Regions from separate parts of the Pseudomonas sp. CFBP 8772 genome, predicted to be linked through region 2. Evidence: riboswitches for the same ligand, from Rfam matches in the RefSeq annotation. Region 2 holds a riboswitch; the other holds the start of a gene.
The links. Region 2 has a riboswitch for manganese ahead of mntP (manganese efflux pump MntP). Riboswitches for the same ligand answer to the same signal wherever they lie in the genome.
Positions count from the first base shown of each region.

Region 1: it holds a riboswitch for manganese, as region 2 does, so the genes downstream of both, IFT99_RS12245 (TMEM165/GDT1 family protein) here and mntP (manganese efflux pump MntP) in region 2, are expected to answer to the same signal.

Region 1 covers NZ_JACYUI010000005.1:56,722-61,761, reverse strand. Annotated here, with positions in the region: gene IFT99_RS12260 (LysE family transporter) at 265-894, opposite strand; gene IFT99_RS12255 (2-hydroxyacid dehydrogenase) at 983-1,948, shown strand; gene IFT99_RS12250 (class I SAM-dependent methyltransferase) at 2,046-3,044, shown strand; yybP-ykoY riboswitch at 3,085-3,205, shown strand; gene IFT99_RS12245 (TMEM165/GDT1 family protein) at 3,295-3,879, shown strand; gene IFT99_RS12240 (M48 family metallopeptidase) at 4,053-4,871, opposite strand; gene IFT99_RS12235 (SOS response-associated peptidase) at 5,027-5,040, opposite strand, start outside.
Region 2 covers NZ_JACYUI010000001.1:658,319-663,358, forward strand. Annotated here, with positions in the region: gene IFT99_RS02845 (AraC family transcriptional regulator) at 1-500, opposite strand, end outside; gene IFT99_RS02850 (glucose 1-dehydrogenase) at 716-1,465, shown strand; gene mntP (manganese efflux pump MntP) at 1,518-2,084, opposite strand; yybP-ykoY riboswitch at 2,097-2,258, opposite strand; gene IFT99_RS02860 (ATP-binding protein) at 2,323-3,642, opposite strand; gene IFT99_RS02865 (hypothetical protein) at 3,653-3,886, shown strand; gene IFT99_RS02870 (calcium-binding protein) at 3,940-5,040, opposite strand, start outside.

The DNA of each region.
Region 1 (5,040 bases), on a different contig from region 2:
TGGCAACCACGTAACGCTCATCCCTCTGATGTCAGGTAATACATAGTTATGGAGATTTTTTTATTTGTTGTGATATAGGGCGCAGCACTGCGAGCCCTGCCTTTTTCACATCGGAATAAAAAGCAAGGACGAAAAAAACCCGCCGTTTAGGCGGGTATGTTTCCAAACAGGTTACCTAGCAACTGTCTAAGTCTTTTTTGATCGAATCGCATTGCTCAGCATTCACCTTAAGGCGCGACGTCGCAACAGACCATCACATCAACCTCAATGCATTTCCGTCAACGCCAGCTTCAAACCCAGCGCCACCAATACCGCACCCATCGCCCGATCAAACCAGTGACCCATCCGCGCAAAGCCCGCGCGCACCCGGGGCTGGCTGAACAGGCGTGCCACCAGGCAAAACCACGCGCCGGTCGCGAATGCCAGGTAAACCCCGTAGCCCGCCTGAACCAACATCGGCGTGTGCGGGTTGATCACGACGGTGAACAGCGACAGAAAAAACAGCGTCGCTTTCGGGTTCAGGCCGTTGGTGACGAACCCGGCCGTGAAGGCGCCCCGCGCGGTGCGCTCGCCCTTGGCGATGTCCACGGGCGCATCCGATGCGCTCGCAGGTTTGGCGCGCAGCGCTTTGATGCCGATGTAAATCAGGTACGCCGCTGCGGCCCATTTCAAGGCATTGAACAGGACGATGGATTGCGAAACGATCAAGCCAATCCCCAGCAGCGAATAGCCGACGTGCAGGAAAATCGCGGTGCCCACACCCATGGCGGTGTAGGTGCCGGCCTTGCGCCCGTGGGTCACGCTCTCGCGCACCACGACCGCAAAGTCCGGTCCGGGACTGGCGACGGCCAGCAGGTGAATCAGCGCAACGGTTAAGAATTCGGGCCAGTACATTGAAGTTCTCCAGGCGTTATGGCGAGCGGCAGGCTCTGGTAGGCTCGTCACATTACGCTTCCCACCCACCGAGCAAAAGGTACAGCTGATGCCCAGTCAACGCCGAGCAGTTTTCCTGGATCACACCTCTCTGGATCTGGGGGATCTCGACCTCGCGCCGTGGCGTGACACCTTCAGTGAACTGGTGCTGCATCCGAGCACCACAGCCGATCAGGTGGCCGAGCGTTTAAAAGATGCCGACGTGGCCATTTCCAACAAGACCATGATTGATGCCGACACGTTCGCCGCCTGCCCGAAGTTGAAACTGGTGCTGGTGACGGCCACCGGGGTCAACAATGTCGACCTCGCTGCCGCGCGTAAACACGGTGTGGTGGTGAGCAATTGTCAGGGCTATGGCACGCCTTCCGTGGCTCAACACGCAATGATGTTGCTGCTGGCGATGGCCACCCGCTTGCCTGACTATCAAAAAGCGATTCAACAGGGCCAGTGGCAAAAATCGAAGCAGTTCTGCTTGCTGGACTTTCCCATTGTCGAGCTGGAAGGCAAGACACTGGGGCTACTGGGCCATGGCGAACTGGGCGGTGCGGTCGCGAAGCTGGCGGAAGCCTTCGGCATGCGCGTGCTGTCGGGTCAGATTCCCGGTCGTCCTGCCCGCCCTGATCGCGTGCCACTGAATGAGCTGCTGCCCCAGGTCGATGCCCTCACCCTGCACTGCCCGCTCAACGAGCACACTCGGGACATGATTGGCGCCCACGAGTTGAGCCTGCTGAAACCCAAAGCCTTCATCGTCAACACCGCGCGCGGCGGCTTGATCAACGAGCAGGCACTGGCCGATGCCCTGCGCAACGGCCATCTCGGCGGCGCGGCCACCGACGTGCTGACGGTCGAGCCCCCGGTTAATGGCAATCCGCTGCTGTCGGGCGATATTCCGCGCTTGATCATCACGCCCCACAGCGCATGGGGCAGCCAGGAAGCGCGGCAGCGCATCGTCGGCCAGATCAACGAAAACGCTCTGGCGTTCTATGAAGGCAAGCCGGTCAGGGTCGTGAGCTGACACGCAGCGCTTTGCAGGCCCGCCACTCCGTCGCACAGGGCACGTGCGCGGCGCGGCAGGCCTGTTAAACTTCGCCCTTTTTTTCAAGGAGCCGACGATGGACCCGCGCAGTGAAGTGTTACTCCGGCAGGCCGGTTTGTTTCAGGGCTCCTTGTTGCTGACCGGCCTCCCCGCCGACGATCTGCTAAGCACGCTGCCCAATGCACGTGGCTGGAGCTGGCACGCTGGCGACTTCGACACCCTCGGTACGCGGTTTCCCGAGCGCGTGCACTTCGGCACCGAAGCACCGGCCGAACCCTTTGAAGCGGCGGTGCTGTTTTTGCCCAAGGCCCGCGACCTCGCCGATTACCTCATCAACGCGCTCGCTTCGCGTCTGGCCGGACGTGAGCTGTTTCTGGTCGGTGAAAAACGCGGCGGCATCGAAGCCGCGGCCCGCCAGCTGAGCCCGTTCGGACGCACGCGCAAGCTCGACAGCGCGCGTCATTGCCAGCTCTGGCAAGTCACCGTCGAAACGCCTCCGCCAGCCGTTGAACTCGACAGCCTGGCCAAACGTTTCGACATTGAAATCGAAGGCGGCGCGTTGAAGGTGGTGAGTCTGCCGGGCGTGTTCAGCCACGGCCGTCTGGACCGGGGTTCGGCTCTGCTGCTAGAGAACATTGATCGGCTTCCCGCCGGCCATCTGCTGGACTTCGGCTGTGGCGCGGGCGTTCTCGGTGCGGCGGTGAAACGCCGTTACCCCGAAACGACAGTGACGATGCTGGATGTCGACGCGTTCGCCACTGCCAGCAGCCGCATGACCCTGGCTGCCAATGGCCTCGAAGCCGACGTGCTGACGGGCAACGGAATCGACGCCGCGCCGCACGACCTGGACGCGATTCTGACCAATCCGCCGTTTCATACCGGCGTGCATACCGACTACGCCGCGACAGAGAACCTGCTGAAAAAAGCGCGGGAACATCTGAGAAAAGGTGGTGAACTGCGCTTGGTTGCCAATAGCTTCCTGCGCTATCAGCCGATCATCGAGTCGCATCTGGGGCCTTGCGCGATCATGGCCGAGGGCCAGGGTTTCCGGATTTACCGTGCGAAACGTGCGTGATAATTAGCGCTTGCCGAACGGCAAACGGCTAGGCAGAATCCGCACCGTCCTAGGGGAGTAGTCTCCCACGAGCGCCATGCTCGTCCGGCACGCATCAACATACTTGGTCCTCAGACCATGGTGCGTGCGACCCCAGATCCGCTCAGACGGATCGGTGGTTTGACAAGACCTATGACACGAACATCCTGACCCGGGGCGGGGAGGTTGTACGTGTCATAGCCGTGTTGACCCGCCCCTTAGGAAAACCCTGATGCTGGAATCCCTGTTGGTCCCCACCGCTGTCGTCGCACTGGCTGAAATCGGTGACAAGACCCAACTCCTCGCGCTCGTTCTTGCCGCTCGCTTCCGCAAACCCTGGCCCATCATCGCAGGGATTGTCGCAGCCACGCTGGCCAACCATGCTGCGGCCGGTGCCGTTGGCGCATGGTTCAGCAGCTATCTCTCCGACGCCGTCCTGCACTGGATCCTGGCCGCCAGCTTTACCGCCACGGCGCTGTGGACGCTGGTTCCGGACAAGCTGGACGATGATGAAGCCAGTACCAGTCGCAAGTTCGGCCCCTTCCTGACCACGCTGATCGCGTTCTTCATCGCAGAAATCGGCGACAAGACGCAGATCGCGACCGTCATGCTGGCGGCGCAATACCCAAGCTTGTGGCTGGTGATCCTCGGCACGACGCTGGGCATGTTGCTGGCCAATGTGCCGGTGGTGCTGGCGGGGAATTTCGCTGCGGAGAAACTGCCACTGACGCTGATCCGTCGTCTGGCAGCAGGGGCGTTCTTCATTCTGGCGATCGTTGCGGTGTACAAGGCGATGCAGATCAGCGGCTGGGTGTAGTCACAGACCCCATGCCCTTGCAGGAGTGAGCTGGCTCGCGATGCTTTTCAATCGCTCCGCAGATACGCGGCGACCGTTCGAGGATCGCGAGCAAGCTCACTCCTACAGCGTTTCATGCACGCACCCGCTCCGAAAAACGCCGCGCCAGCTCACCTATCGGCGTCAGGCGCTGATCAACCCTTCGGCGCCTGCTGATACAACGGCATCACTTTCGGAATCGCCGCCTGCAGCGAGGCGATCCGGTTGGACGAAGCCGGGTGGGTGCTCATGAACTCCGGCTGCGACGCGCCGCCTTGGGCTTCCATCTTCTGCCACAGCGTGATTGCGGCATTCGGGTTGTAACCCGCGCGAGCCGCCAGTTCGAGGCCCAGCAAATCCGCTTCGTTTTCATTGGCGCGGCTGTTCGGCAGCGTCAGGCTGTAATCGACCACGGTGTCGGCCAACGCCAGACTGTCCTGCCCCAATCCCAACAAGGCACCGGCACCCTGCTTGGCCATCTGCACACCGTAGGCCTTGGACATCGCTTCACGACCGTGTTCGCGCAGCGCGTGAGCGATTTCGTGGCCCATGACCGCTGCCAGTTCATCATCGCTGAGCTTCAGGGTATTGATCAGGCCGCTGTACACGATGATCTTGCCGCCAGGACCGCAGTTGGCGTTCAGCTCGTCGCTCTTGATCAGGTTGACGTCCCACTGCCACTGCGCCGCGTCGGGCCGTAATTTCGGCGCCTGGGCGATCAGTCGCTTGGCGATGGCCTGAACGCGCTTGCCCTCGGCGCTGCTGTTGTCGAGCACGCCTTTGGATGACGCTTCACTGACCGTCTGTTGATAAGACTGGGCGTACATCTGGTTGACTTCGTCAGTCGACAGCATGCTGAACATGTATTGCTTGCGCTCGACACCCACCGAATCGCCGGTGGTGGTATTGACCGCCTGACACCCGGCAACCAGCAACGCTGCCGTCACGCCACAAAGAGCAAAAATCCTGCGCATCTCGTATCTCCATTGAAACAATCGCGCCATCCTAGGCAATACGCAGGCTGAGCACCAGATGCCAGCCGTCTGCCATGTTAAAAGCCGCAAGGAAATTGCGCCTGTGTAACAGCAGCGAAATAACGGAATAGCGATTTGAACCGAGCCAGAGCGGATTACAACGGCGTCA
Region 2 (5,040 bases):
AGTGGCCCCTGCAAGGCACGATACAAAATCTCGCGTTCGATCATCGGGGCGAGGACTCCAGCGTCATGGGGACGATCGACCAGCCGCATCATCCGCACCCAAGCGTCCAGCATCTCATCCGACGTGCACACGGCCTGAAAGCACGCGCTTTGTGCTGCCCCTGGTGCCGTGTTCACCTCCATCAGCAGCGTCGCAATCACATCCAGATCAAGGGTCAGGCTGACCGCCAGATAGGGTTGATCGGCCGCTGCGGCGTGAATCTGGCCCGTGGCGGGCACGTCGACCGGCACCAGAAAATAATGGCCTGCGGTGTAGCGAAAAACCTCATCGCCTATCGACAGGCTTTTTGTGCCCTGGAGTACCAGGTGCAGCATCGGCTGGTAGACCTGATCTGCGCAGGCCTCGGCGCAGACCATTGCAACGCGGGGCAGACCGGTGTCCGTCCAGGTGTTTTGGGCGCTCATCACGATGCGGCGCAGTTCTGCGATTGGATTTTCCATACCCCACCGTGGGCTACACCGCGGTGCCTGGCAAGCCATTTGAGAAGATCAGGCAAGGATGTGCGAACAACCGGCAAACGCTAGCCCGGTGGTTGGCCGAACACTGGGGGCACGCGGCTCGTTCCAGGTCCGGAGCTCACGACCGGTGCTCACGACCGATGCTCACCACGGACAGTAACGACGCTCAACAACACCTCATTTCAAAAGGTCACGGTATGAAACTCAACGGAAAAATCGCGGTAGTCACGGGTGCCTCGAAAGGTATCGGCGCCGGAATCGCCAAGGCGCTGGCCGCCCAGGGCGCAACGGTCATTATCAACTATGCCTCCAGCAGGGCCGACGCCGAGGCGGTGGTCACTCACATCACCGCCCAGGGCGGCTCCGCCGTCGCCGTGCAAGCGGACATGAGTCAGGGGGCTGAGGTCACGCGCCTGTTCGACACGGTTCGCGAGCAGTACGGGACGCTGGATGTGCTGGTCAATAACGCAGGGGTGGCAGTGTTTCAGATGATTGACGACCTCACCGAAGAAGCCTTCCACACACAATTCAACCTGAACGTCCTCGGCTACCTGCTTGCGGTGCGAGAAGCAGTCAAGCTGATGGCGCCTGGGGCAAGCATTATCAACATCAGCTCGATCCTGAGCACCGACCCCTACCTGGCCTCCAGTGTCTACTCGGCCACCAAGGGCGCGGTCGACACCTTGAGCTTTGCGCTGGCCAGGGAACTGGGGCCGCGGGGCATCCGGGTCAATTCGATCCTGCCGGGCCACACCAACACACCCGCAACGGCCGGCCACTTTGCGGGCGAGCTGGGAGAGAAAATACTGGCGGGCACACCTCTGGGGCGTTTTGGAGAGCCAGAGGACATTGCCCCTCTGGCCGTGTTTCTGGCTTCCGGCGATTCCCATTGGGTCACCGGCGAATCCATCAGGGCATCCGGCGGGGTGCGCGGCGTGGGATATTGAACCATTGGCTTGACGGCTGAAGCGCACGGTTCATGTGCGCTCATATCGTCGTTTACGCCGCCGACAAATGCTCGTAAAGAATCGTCGCGCCGACCAGCATCAGCACAATGCCGCCGATGATTTCAGCGCGTTTGCCCACCACCGTGCCCAGCACGCGGCCCAGCATCACGCCGAGGGTGACCATGACCGTTGTCGCGACACCGATGGCGGCGGCGGCCACCAGGATATTCACGTTGACGAACGCCAGGCCAACGCCCACGGCCAGCGCATCGATGCTGGTGGCGAAGGCCGTCACGGCCAATATCAGGAAGGAGTGCTGGTTGGGCTTTTCTTCTTCGGCTTCTTCGTGCTTGAGGCCGTTGTAGATCATGTGCACGCCGAGCACCAAGAGGAGCGTGAAGGCAATCCAGTGATCCCAGTTCTCGACATAGGACGTGGCCGCCTGGCCGATCAGCCAGCCGATCAAGGGCGTAATGCCTTCAATCACACCGAAGATAATGCCGGTGCGCAGCGCTTCTATCAAACGAGGCTTGTGCAGGCTCGCGCCTTTACCGATGGCCGCTGCGAAAGCGTCCGTGGACATGGCCAAAGCAAGAAGGATGAGGGAAATCGGGTTCACGGTTATGTTCCAGTCGGGCTGTGAGTCAACGACGCAACCACACGCCCGACTTTAGGCATGGATGCATCGTTGGTCTCGCCAACCCGAAGGTGTTCGTGCCACGGCAGGCCGCCGAGAATGTTGACACGAACGCTCTGTGACAATGAGTCCAGAGCAGGCTACTCCCCAACAAGGGCCGCCACTATACCGCGTGAATGTGAAAGAAATGTCGACGCGTGACGTTCAGTTCAGCGAATCATCAGACGGCTTGAACCGCTTCCGACGTCGCAATACAGCCCAGGATTCTCAGATACAGACTCACCGTCGTACCCGCTCCGGGAGCCGTTTCGATGCGCGCGTCACCGCCCGACTTGATCGCAAAATCCTTTGCCTGCGCCAACCCCAGCCCCGTGCCCTGGCCGGTCGCCTTGGTCGTGAAAAGAGGCTCGAACACGCGGCCTGCTATTTCAGGGGCCATGCCGGGACCGTTGTCCCGTACGCTCACGACCAGGTAGTCGCCCTGTTGCAGCGATAAATCATCCTCCACATGCACCCAGCGCGTGGACAGATGCACCTGACCGCTACCCTTCAGGGCATCACGTGCATTGGCCAGCAGGTTCATGACGACCGCATGGAGTTGAGCTTCCAGACAGAGAACGCCCCAGCCCCATTCGGCGAGATCGAACGTGAGGTCGATGGTTTCGCTCATCGAATGACGCATCAGCGACTGCGCACCGTGAAGGCGAGCGGTCACATCGATGCAGATCAGTTCAGGCCCGTCACCGCGCACGCTGGTCATCAAATAGCCGATCAACTGCCGACCTTGCTCAACGGCTTGCAGTCCGGTTTCGGCGAAGCGCTCCACGTCCACTGGCCGTCGGGAGCGCAGGCGGATCAATTGAAACGCAGCGCTCACGCTCTGCAGCAAATTATTGAAGTCATGGGCGATGCTCGCCGTCAGCATTCCCAGAGATGAAATGCCCCTCGCGTTATCCAGCAGCGGGGTGACTTCGTTCTGGTTCTGCTCGGCGTGTTTGAATTGGTCCTGAAGTTGCGTCAGTTGCTTCGCCCGTTGCGTGCCCAGCCAGCGGGCCTCGAGCAAGGCAGCGGCCTGCCGGGCCAGTGCCTGCAAGGCAAGGGAATGGCGTTCGCTCAGTTGCCGGGGTTGTGTGTCGATCACGCAGACAGTGCCCAGCGCCGCGCCGCTGTCCGTGACAATGGGCGCACCGGCGTAGAAACGAATATAGGGAGGACCGAGCACCAGCGGGCTGGAAGCGAAGCGAGGGTCAACGGCCGCATCTTCGACGACCAGCACCTGCGCGGGGTCCAGGATCGCGTGGCCGCAGAACGCCAGATCCCGGTGGGTTTCCTGCACCTCAAGGCCGATGCAGGCTTTGAACCACTGACGATCCCGATCGACCAGCGACACCAGCGCAATGGGCGCCTCGCACAAAGTGGTCGCCAATAGAACGATGTCGTCGAATGCCTTCTCGTTGGCACTGTCCAGCACGTCCAGGTGTTCGAGCGAGAGGACACGCTCTTCCTCGTTGAAAGGAAAGGGGGCGGGATGGTGGGCCATCGATAAACCGGTGCTGGAAAATGTAGTCCGGCATCATGCGCTGTGCCCCGTGCTACCGCAAGGGCGGAGGCCTGTTGATGCCGAACTGGGGAAAGAAAACGACGCGCTGTCTGCTGTGCAACTCGTCGAGGCCTCGAAAGCGATCGACGCCTACGGCGCGCTGTTGGACGAGTCAGCCAAGGCGGCACCGATGCGGATCTTGAGGTCCTATAACGAGTTGGTCGATGCAGGTCACCGGCTCTAAGCGTTGAAAGAGGGGAACGCGCATCAGCCGTTCCCCTCGATGCACCCAGCCTGTCAGCCGAGGGCAACCTCGCTGGTCATGCCCACCAGGGTCACTTCCTCGGCCTGCGCAAAGATCATTTCAGTATTGCCCAGGTCCTGGGTCCAGTCGCCGGTGAGGGCGATTTCGAACCGATGGCCCTGAGCGTCCGCTTCCACATCCTTCAGGTAGGTGCGGTCCAGATCGTGGTTATAGACCATCTTCAGCGTCGTCCCGGTGCCGTCTCCGAAACCCGTGTAGCCCAATGCCGACACGTCGATTTTGTCGTTGTTGTTGGCGAACCGGTCAATCAGGTCCACGAAGCTCTGGGTGTCGGTGCGGTAGCTGTCAGTGGCTGCCGTGTAACGGAACACGTCAGCGTCATTGATGCCGTTGCGGCCGTAGACCGAAAGGTTCGGGTCGTCGCCGCCGCTCAACAGGTCGGCACCCGCGCCGCCGATAATCACATCCGAGCCTCTGCCACCATCGATGCGGTCGTTACCGGCCAGGCCGTAGATGACCTCCGACATGGCGCTCCCCGTGATCACGTCCCTTCCAGCCGTTCCTTCGACGGTGGGGGCGGTGAACACCAGATTGGTGCTGTTCAATTGCCCTGTCAGGTTGCCTTCGAACGCCAGTTCAAAGCGCTGCCCGTCAGCGTTGGCATCGAAACTTTTCAGGTAGGTGCGGGTGCCCTCAGCGTTGGCCTGGATGGCCAGCGTGCCATTGTGGCCGTCGCCAATGCCGGTGAAGCCCAATGCAATCAGGTCTACACGGTCCTGGGAAGCGTCGAAGTCCAGAATCCGGTCACTACCGGTTTCCGTAGCGGTACGGTAGCTGTCGCTGATCTGGCTGAAGCGGAAAATGTCTGCGCCGGTCCCGCCTGCCAGCACGTCACGGCCACCCCCGCCTTGCAGCAGATCGTCACCGCCCAGACCGCGGATGATCTCGGCCGTGTCGTTGCCAAGCAAGTGATTGGCCTCGCTGGAGCCATCCACATGGAATTGACCGTCCTGGCTGCCAAAGGTGGTGTCCAGGCTGCCATCGGCGTTCAGTCGAGTGATGACGTCGCCGGCGATCAGGATTTTGCCATCGGGCTGAACAACCACAGAGTGGGCATAGTTCTTCTCGCCTTG